DNA from 3 places in the Streptomyces sp. ADMS genome. Region 2 is predicted to be linked to each of the others. Evidence: riboswitches for the same ligand, from Rfam matches in the RefSeq annotation. Region 2 holds a riboswitch; each other region holds the start of a gene.
What was found. Region 2 has a riboswitch for cyclic di-AMP ahead of RB628_RS05720 (NlpC/P60 family protein). Riboswitches for the same ligand answer to the same signal wherever they lie in the genome.
Positions count from the first base shown of each region.

Region 1: linked by a shared signal. The riboswitch ahead of RB628_RS11835 (transglycosylase family protein) and the one ahead of RB628_RS05720 (NlpC/P60 family protein) in region 2 are both predicted to bind cyclic di-AMP.
Region 3: linked by a shared signal. The riboswitch ahead of RB628_RS14220 (C40 family peptidase) and the one ahead of RB628_RS05720 (NlpC/P60 family protein) in region 2 are both predicted to bind cyclic di-AMP.

Region 1 covers NZ_JAVFVX010000020.1:38,205-41,471, forward strand. The annotation lists gene RB628_RS11830 (transglycosylase family protein) at 154-1,077, shown strand; cyclic di-AMP (ydaO/yuaA leader) riboswitch at 1,261-1,433, shown strand; gene RB628_RS11835 (transglycosylase family protein) at 1,437-2,138, shown strand; gene eno (phosphopyruvate hydratase) at 2,487-3,267, shown strand, end outside.
Region 2 covers NZ_JAVFVX010000008.1:57,780-61,046, forward strand. The annotation lists gene pcrA (DNA helicase PcrA) at 1-784, opposite strand, end outside; cyclic di-AMP (ydaO/yuaA leader) riboswitch at 1,327-1,502, shown strand; gene RB628_RS05720 (NlpC/P60 family protein) at 1,510-2,715, shown strand; partial or broken gene RB628_RS05725 (hypothetical protein) at 2,897-3,028, opposite strand.
Region 3 covers NZ_JAVFVX010000026.1:55,073-58,339, reverse strand. The annotation lists gene RB628_RS14230 (ATP-dependent Clp protease proteolytic subunit) at 17-652, shown strand; gene RB628_RS14225 (hypothetical protein) at 660-968, shown strand; cyclic di-AMP (ydaO/yuaA leader) riboswitch at 1,351-1,530, shown strand; gene RB628_RS14220 (C40 family peptidase) at 1,534-2,007, shown strand; gene RB628_RS14215 (LysR substrate-binding domain-containing protein) at 1,946-2,842, shown strand; gene RB628_RS14210 (ATP-binding protein) at 2,852-3,267, opposite strand, start outside.

The DNA of each region.
Region 1 (3,267 bases), on a different contig from region 2:
GAAGGTGACACACCCTCAACAGCGTGATCTTCACGTGATCTGCGCGGCATTAACTTGTGACAACTGATCGTCTGCCGATACGTTCGAGCACTAGTGCGACGCCCTCGCAGCATCCGTCGCACCAGCCCCCGCTGTCTCGCGAAAGGCAACCGCATGCTCTCCGGGAACGGTCGTCACCGTCGCCCCCGTCAGGCCCCGGCTCTGCTTGTCGCAGCCGGCGTGACCGGCTCCGCCATTGCCATCCCGCTGCTCGGCGCGACCGGCGCGAGCGCGGCCAGCGGTACCACGTGGGACAGGGTCGCGGAGTGTGAGAGCGCCACCTCCTGGAGTGCCAACACCGGCAACGGGTTCTACGGCGGGCTCCAGCTCACCCAGGCCGACTGGGAGAGGTACGGCGGTCTCACCTACGCCCCGAGCGCCGACCAGGCCAGCCGTTCGCAGCAGATCGCCGTCGCCGAGAACATCCTCGCCGACCAGGGTGCCGGGGCCTGGGAGGCCTGCGCGCTGCTGTCCGGGCTCGGCAAGGACACCAGTTCGGCCGACGTCGACACCGGTGTGGCCGAGGGAGACGCCTCGGGCGCGGCCTCGGAGTCGGACGCGGACTCTTCTTCCTCGTCCTCTTCCTCGTCGACTTCGACGGCGGCCTCTCCCACGCCCTCGGCGTCTCCCTCCACGGACTCCTCGGTCTCGACCAAGGCCTCGGAGTCCTCGCCCTCCCCCTCGCAGTCCGTCGCGGCGACGACCGACTCCGCCGAGTCGGCCGCCTCGCCGTCCCCCGCTTCCTCGTCACTCGATGTGGACAACTCGCAGGAAAGTGACAGTTCGCCCACGGAGTCGGTAAGTGGTGCAGAAGTGGGTAGCTCTGGGCAGAGTGCGGGAATTGGGGTGGGTGGTGAGGCTGAGGGCTCGTACACCGTCCGTGCCGGCGACACCCTCTGGAGCATCGCCGACTCCCTTGGTCTCGCGGGCGGATGGTCCGAGCTCTACACCGAGAACGAGCGCTCCCTCGGTGCGGACCCGAACCTCATCCTCCCCGGTCAGACCCTTGCTGTCGGTGATGAACCCGGGCAAAGGTAACCGGAGTTCACGTCACGCTTCGTGCTGAATGTCCGTTATAAATGCAGTGAGAGATAGGTCTCAGAAGCCCTGATCGTCTTTGTATTTCAGGGGATCACCTGTTTACGGTCGAGATCGCTCGCCATCGCGGGCCCCGCCGGTCGTAACGCCGAATCCTGCCAACGGCCGTACGGGAACAGTCGTCGCTATCAAGCGCCGTAGGCAGGAGCGGGGGACCCAAGGTAAGTGCCGCACCGGGGCAGTTGACCGGAGTGGCTTGGGGTGAAGCCGTACGCAGCCCGAGAGGGACGTACGGCCGGGCAACTCAACCGGCCCGAATCCGACAGCTCACCTCGCAGGCGTCGGTGAGGGGATCACGCATGCTGTTTTCCGGCAAGGGCAAGCACCGCCGTCCGTCCAAGGCCAGTCGCGCCGTCGCCATCGCCGGTGTCACCGGCGCCGCGGTCGCCGCTCCGCTGCTGGCGGTCGGCTCCGCCTCCGCCGCCACCTCCGCCGAGTGGGACACGGTCGCCCAGTGCGAGTCCGGCGGCAACTGGTCCATCAACACCGGCAACGGCTACTACGGCGGTCTGCAGTTCTCCGCCTCGACCTGGGCCGCGTACGGCGGCACGGCGTACGCCTCCACCGCCGACCAGGCCTCCAAGTCCGCGCAGATAGCCGTCGCCGAGAAGGTCCTCGCGGGCCAGGGCAAGGGTGCCTGGCCGACCTGCGGCGTGGGCCTGTCCGGCGCCGCCTACGACGGCGGCAGCAGCTCGGACACCGGCTCCGGTACGAGCGACAGCGGCTCCAGCGGCTCCGGCGAGGCCACTACCCGCTCCTCCGACCAGCAGGCCTCCCGTTCGCAGGAGCGGCCGGCCGCGAAGAAGACCGTCACCACCCCGACCGGCAAGAAGGTCGAGAAGGGCGACGGTGAGTACAAGGTCGTCACCGGCGACACCCTCAGTGAGATCGCCGAGGCGCACGACGTCAAGGGCGGCTGGGAGAAGCTCTTCCAGCTGAACAAGGACATCATCGACGACGCCGACTTCATCTACCCGGGCCAGCAGCTGCACCTCGGCTGACCCCGGTCACCGGCGGGCCGGAGCATCCCCCAGTTCTCGGCCGGCCCGAAGGTGAACCACAGGGCCCTCACATCCGTGCCCTCCATAGTGAAGGCCTCGTGAGGGTCACCCCCGTCCCCCACGGGCTCCCCGCTCCGGTGCGTGTTCCCCCGTACGCACCGGAGCGGGGCTTTTTGTTCCCTGGGGGAACAATGTTTACCCTCGCTTCCGTCCATGTTCCGTCCATGGGGTGGTCGGACGGCTGGCCGATGTCCCGGAGCCGGTTAGGCTCATCATCGCGGAGCCGCCGCGGCCCCGTACTCGCGAGGCCACGCAGCCCCGCGTACCCGCGTCACATCCCAGAAGGAGATGCTCGTGCCGTCCATCGACGTCGTCGTAGCCCGGGAAATCCTCGACTCGCGAGGCAACCCCACCGTCGAGGTCGAGGTCGGCCTCGACGACGGCAGCACCGGTCGTGCCGCCGTTCCGTCCGGCGCCTCCACCGGAGCCTTCGAGGCCATCGAACTGCGGGACGGTGACCCCAACCGCTACCTCGGCAAGGGTGTCGAGAAGGCCGTCCTCGCCGTCATCGAGCAGATCGGCCCGGAGCTCGTCGGCTACGACGCCACCGAGCAGCGCCTGATCGACCAGGCCATGTTCGACCTGGACGCCACCGACAACAAGGCCTCGCTCGGCGCCAACGCCATCCTCGGCGTCTCCCTCGCCGTCGCGCACGCCGCCTCCGAGGCCAGCGACCTCCCCCTCTTCCGCTACCTGGGCGGCCCGAACGCGCACCTGCTGCCCGTTCCGATGATGAACATCCTGAACGGCGGCTCGCACGCCGACTCCAACGTGGACATCCAGGAGTTCATGATCGCCCCCATCGGCGCGGAGTCCTTCTCCGAGGCCCTGCGCTGGGGCGCCGAGATCTACCACACCCTCAAGAAGGTGCTGAAGACCAAGGGCCTGTCCACCGGTCTCGGCGACGAGGGCGGCTTCGCCCCGAACCTGGAGTCCAACCGCGCCGCGCTCGACCTCATCATCGAGGCCATCAAGCAGGCCGGTTACGTCCCCGGCGAGCAGATCGGGCTCGCGCTCGACGTCGCCGCGTCCGAGTTCTACAAGGACGGCAAGTACGAGTTCGAGGGCA
Region 2 (3,267 bases):
TGACCGTCGTCATGATCAGGTCGTCGAAGTCGAGCGCGTTGGCCTCACGCAGCCGCGACTGGTACATCGCGTACGCCTGGGCGAGGGTCTTCTCGAAACCGTCACTCGCCTGGGCGGCGAAGTCCTCCTCGTCGATCAGCTCGTTCTTCAGGTTGGAGATCTTCGCGCTGAAGGACTTGGGCGGAAAGCGCTTGGGGTCCAGGTCCAGGTCGCGGCAGACGAGCGCCATCAGCCGCTTGCTGTCGGCGGCGTCGTAGATGGAGAAGGAGGAGGTGAAGCCGAGTCTCTTGCTCTCCCGCCGGAGAATCCGCACGCACGCGCTGTGGAACGTCATCACCCACATCGCGTTCGCGCGCGGGCCGACGAGCTGCTCGACGCGCTCCTTCATCTCACCGGCGGCCTTGTTGGTGAAGGTGATCGCGAGGATCTGGCCGGGGTGGACGCCCCGCTCGCCGAGCAGATAGGCGATGCGGTGCGTGAGCACACGCGTCTTGCCGGAGCCGGCGCCCGCCACGATGAGCAGAGGAGTGTCGGCGTGCACGACGGCGGCGCGCTGGTTCTCGTTGAGCCCGTCCAGGAGCGCGGCCGGGTCCACCACAGGGCGTGGGGCGCCGTCGCGGTAGTACGCGTCCCGGTCCGGCGGCGCGTCGAACTTCCCGCCGAACAGGTCGTCCGAAAGGGGCTCCGGCACGTGCTCGTCCTCGGGCGGCGGCGGAGGTTCCTCCTCGTGGGCCCGTGGGCCCTGGAGGTTCGCCAGGAAGCTGTCGTCAAAGAGGCTGCTCATCGCTCTCCGAGTCTAGGCTCCCCCACTGACAACCGGCCGCCACCCCGAAAACATCCGCCGGACACCGGACACCGGACACCGGCCGCCGGAACCAGGCCCGGGTTCCACCCCTCGCCTGCCCGCACGCTTCTGCGTTTCCTGTGGGAAACCCTGGTCAGACCCTGAAGAGGCGGGCCTTTGCGCCGGACGAGACCCTGATCAGCGCGGTGTCGTGGGCACACGGGGTCGGGCACGCCGTTGACGGGTGCCGCACCGGAGGGCAGCCCGTTACAGGTGCCGCCCTCGCGATCTCCGCGGCTCTGACGCGCACGGCACCGGACCCGACTGCTCCTGCCCGGACAGCGTGCACCAGATCGGGGCATATTGAATATTTCACAACAACTCGCCGCAGGTCATTCAGAATCGACTTCGCAGAACCACGTTTAGGACTGAGGTCACAAAAACGTATCGGGCATAGCGGTCATCAACCTTCACAGGAGCCGCACGAGTTGGTTAGCGTGCCCCAAGGCCGCTCGACCCCCACCGGCGAACGTCGCCGGGCCGCGCGGCCTCCGCCGAGTCCGATCGTGCCGCCCTGTGCGGCAGGAGCCGGGGACCCACCGAAAACCTGGGGTGAATCGGTCCAACCGCCTTCCAGGGCAAGGACCGTAGGGCAACCCTTCCGAACCACCCGCCCGAACCCGACAGCTAACCCGGTAGGCGGAACGTGGAAGGAGTCGCCTCCCTTGGCGTCGTCGCACCGCAAGTCGCGCCCTACGGGAACGCGCGTAGCAGGCATAAGGACCCCCGCCTTCGCCACGGCGGCCCTGACCTCCGTCGCCCTGCTGTCCCAGACCGCCAACGCCGCGCCCACGGCGCCCGCCACGCCCCCGGCACCCTCGGCCGACGACAAGCCGAGCATGGAGGAGGTCGAGGCGAAGGTCGGCGACCTCTACCGCCAGGCCGAGTCGGCCACCGACAAGTACAACGCCGCCAAGGAGAAGACCTCCAAGCAGCGGGGGCGCGTCGACGCCCTGATGGACGACGTGGCCCGGCGCACCCAGAAGCTCAACGAGGCGCGCGAGAAACTGGGTTCCTTCGCCGCCGCGCAGTACCGCACCGGGTCCCCCGCCCCCGACACCACGACGTTCCTGCTCGCGGACGACCCGCAGGACTACTTCGACCAGAACCAGCTGATGGACCGTCTCACGGCCCGCCAGCAGGACGCGGTCGACGACTACATCACGCAACAGGCCGAGACGACACAGAAGCGCCAGGAGGCCACCGCGAGCCTCGAGTCGCTCACGGAGTCCCAGGACGAACTGCAGACGACCAAGACCGCCGTCCAGACGAAGCTCGTACAGGCCCGCCAGCTGCTCTCCCGCCTCACCGCCGAGGAGAAGCTGCGCCTGGCGGCGATCGAGCGGGAGAAGCAGGCGGAGGCCCGCCGCCAGGCGCAGGATCTCGCCCGGCAGCAGCAGGCGGCGGAGCAGCGGCGCCTGCAGGAAGCGGCAGCCGCTGCGGCGGCGCAGCAGTCGGCGGGCAGCGCCGCCCCGGACACGGCGACGACGCCGGTCACCGACTCCTCGTACGCCACCAAGGCCGAGAAGGCCCTGGCGTTCGCACGCGCGCAGATCGGCAAGCCGTACGTCTGGGGCGCGACCGGCCCGGACTCGTACGACTGCTCAAGCCTCACCCAGGCCGCCTGGAGGGCCGCCGGAGTCACCCTCCCGCGCACCACCTACGACCAGGTGAACGCGGGCACGACCGTCTCCCTCTCCGACATCCAGCCCGGTGACCTGGTCTTCTTCTACGAGGGCATCAGCCACGTCGGTCTCTACATCGGCAACGGAATGATGATCCACGCCCCGAAGCCGGGTGCGTACGTCCGTGAGGAATCGATCTTCTACGACGGCGAGTCGGCGATCCACAGCGTGGTGCGCCCGGCCTGAGGATCAGGTGCGGTTCTCAGCGACCCGGGACCTTCCCTGGGAGTCGCACGCTTCCTCCGGGCGGCCACGACGGACCGTCGGTGCCACCCTGGCCGTTGGCCTGCCGTCAACTACCCGGTCGTGAACGGGCTTACTGCTCGAGTCATCACTGGCTGTGATGGGTCTCGGCTGCGTCCGGTTCTCACGCGGTGAGCGTGAGAGCGGGGGCCGTTGACTGGGCCCCGCAGACCCATGCGTACCACCCTCTTCGGGCGATGTTGTGGGACGAGTTGTGGTCCGCGTGCTCAACGAAGCCGCAGGACCGGCACGCGAAACGGGCCTGGGTGGGCCGGTTTCCGCGTTCGGTGTGGTGGCACTGGGAGCATTCCTGGACGTGGCCTTCGCCCGGTCATGAGGGGCTCGGCTTCTCCGCTTTGACTCTGACGAGGCTGCAAGGTTCGCTTCAAGCTACGGCCCGCGTGCTTGCTCCCTCCAAAGAGGCTCTTGACATCCCGCTCAGCCCGCCGCGTCTCCACGACGAACCGGGACCTGCTACCGGGCACTCCGGTGCCT
Region 3 (3,267 bases), on a different contig from region 2:
GCGCGCCATGAAGGCCATCGACGAACCGTCAGCCCGCTATGTCCTGCCCGAGTTCACCGAACGGACCAGCGCCGGGCACCGCACGCTCGACCCGTACTCGAAGTTGCTGGAGGAGCGGATCGTCTTTCTCGGGACGCCGGTCGACGACATCTCGGCGAACGACGTGATGGCGCAGTTCATGCATCTCGAATACCTGGCGCCCGACCGGGACATCTCGCTGTACATCAACTCCCCCGGCGGCTCGTTCAGCGCGATGACGGCGATCTACGACACGATGCAGTTCGTCACCTGCGAGGTGGAGACGATCTGCCTGGGGCAGGCGGCGTCGGCGGCGGCCGTACTGCTGGCCGCGGGTACGCCGGGCAAGCGCAGCGCGCTGCCGGGGGCCCGCGTACTGATCCACCAGCCCTCGCTGCCCGAGCCGATCCACGGCCAGGCCAGCGATCTCGCCATTCAGGCCCAGGAGTTGGGCCGGGTCCGTACCCTGCTGGAAGAACTGCTCGTGCGGCACACCGGACAGAGCCCGGAGCAGGTCGCCGCGGACATCGAGCGGGACAAGATCCTGGACGCCCAAGCCGCCCTGGAATACGGGCTGGTGGACCGGGTCGTGCCCAGCCGCAGGTCCTCGCACCCCGCCCCCGGCACGAGGTGAGCCGCCGATGCTTCCGCCCGAACTGCCTCCGCTGCCCGCCCTGACGCGCGCCGAGGGCGAGTTGATCGACCGATATCTCGAAGTGGCCGATCTGCTCGGCCGTATCAACCCGGCGTATCACGGGGACACGTACCGCGGACTGCGGGCCGCGCAGGCTCTGGTCACCAAGGCGGTGGCGTTGCGGGACGCGCTGGAGCTGATGCATCAGCGGGGCGAGGCCGAGGTGCACGCCGATACGCTGGCGCGTGCGCTGCGCGTCCTCGACGGGGAGCGCCGCACGGCGCGTGTCACCGTTCCGCGTGAGCCCGCCAGTTGACTCACCCGGTCGGCGGACTCGTATCGGACGGGCCCACGTGTCGCGGTGACGGACTGTCCGGAACGGGACGGGACGTGACTGGATACCATCCCCCGTTCGGAGTAGCCGTAGGTCCCTCGACGGGCCCGTTCGCCTTGCGCGACGCGCGTAGTTCCCAGCCGGAACGAAGACGTTTCAGGGCTGGTCCGGGGGTGCGCGACCCCCTCGAAAGTCGCCCGGGGGTACGGGTGTCCACCCGAATGGGGCAGCGGTGAGTAACACCACAAAGCCCCGATTCCATTGGGATTTTCATACTTCCATGAGCCAAGATCCCTTCCTGACGACAAGCCCCCGCCACAACGGTGGGGCGATCCGGGCGGACGCCGAGTCCTGCCGCCGCCCGGATGACCGGTCGACAGATGTGCATCGGCAGGAGTGGAGGACCCAAGCACGACGGGTCGCCGGAACGGTCACGCCATGACCGGGCCGAGCAGCCCTTGGGGTGAAGCCGCAGCAGCGGCCGGGCAACTTCGCCAGCCCGAATCCGACAGGTCATCCTTCACAGGCGGCTGACGAAGGGTTGCGCATGTCTGCGCTCAATCGTGTCCCGTCGCTGATGACCCGTGCCGGTACGGCCTCGGCTCTCACCCTCGCCGCCGTGGGCGGCAGCTTGGTGATCCCCGGTGCCGCAACCGACGCCGCGGCGATCGCACCGTCGACGAAGGCACTTCAGATCGCGGCTTCCAAGAAGGGCTCCCCGTACAAGTACGGCGCCGCGGGACCGAGCAGGTTCGACTGCTCCGGGCTCACGCTCTACTCGTACAAGAAGGCGGGCAAGAAGCTGCCTCGTACGGCGGCGGCCCAGTACAACAAGACCAAGCACATCTCCGCCAAGAGCCGCAGGGGCGGAGACCTGGTCTTCTTCCACTCGGGCTCGAACGTCTACCACGTGGGCATCTACGCCGGGAAGGGAAAGATCTGGCACTCCCCGAAGACCGGTGACGTCGTCAGGCTCCAGAAGATCTGGACGAAGAGCGTCTGGTACGGCCGGGTCAGCTGACCCGCCCGGAGCGCGGGGCGGCTGCCAGAGCCGCCGCCCCGCACTGCTCGTACGGCATCACCGGGGCGCCCGGCTCACACCGGCGGGCGAGCTGCTGGTGGCGCGGGCCCGCCGGGTGCTGGACGAGCTGGAGCGGGCCCGGCACGAACTGGCCCGGCTCACCGGCCTGTCGGGCGGCGCGCTCAGGCTCGGCACCTTCCAGACGGCCGGTATCCAGCTGCTGCCGCCGGTGCTGAGCGCGTTCCGCCGGGCCCATCCGGACGTGGAGCTGTCGGTCGCGGACTACGAACCGCCGGCCGGGGTGGCCGCCGTAGCCGCCGGAGAGGTCGATCTCGCGCTCACGCACGCCTACGAACCGGGCGGACCCGCACCGCTGCCCGCGTCGGTCGCCGCCGAGCCGGTCCTCGTCGAGGAGCTGGTCCTGGTGACCGCGCCGGGCCATGTGCTGGCCGGGGACTCGTCCAGGCTGCCCCTGACCGAGCTGGCGGGCCAGCCGCTGATCAGCATGGCGCCGGACCATCCGCCCCGACAGAGCGTGGAAACGGCCCTCGCCCGGGCGGGCGCCACTCCGTCGGTGCTGGTGGCGACGCCGGGGTACGCCCTGGTGTGCGCGCTGGTCAGCGCGGGCCTCGGGGTGGCGGTCGTACCGGAGATGGTCGCGCGGACGGCGGTCACGCCGGTCGGGACCCGGCTGCTGGAGCCGGGCGACCTCCGCCGGACGATCTCGGTCGTCCGCCGTACCGACGAGACCGCGCCCGCGGCCGACGCCTTCCGCGCCCTGCTGCGGGGCGCGTTCGGGCGAGCCCACGGCAGCGGAGTGCAGGGGCCGACCTGAGCCGAACCGTTACGGCTCCTGCTGGCCGGCCGCCGGTACCGGAGGCCTGGCCGGGGCCGTCCACGGGAGTTCGATCGACACCGTCTTGCCGCCCTCGCGGGTGGGACGGACGCGCAGTTTGCCGCCCGACTCCGCGGTCAGCCAGCGGATGATGACCATCCCGCGGCCGTTGTCCTGCTGGACGGCGGCGGGCAGGCGTTTGGGGAAGCGCGGGTGGCTGTCGGTCACCCCGATGCGCAGGTGTTCGTCACGGTCGAGCGCGATGTCCACCGTGAAGGTGGGTGACAACCCGAAGGTGTGCTGTACGGCGTTGGTGGCGAGTTCCGAGACGATCAGGCGGATGGTGTCGGCCGCTTCGGCGTCACTCGGCAGCCCCCATTCCGCCAGTACGTCGGCGACATATGCGCGGGCGGCGGAGACCGAGG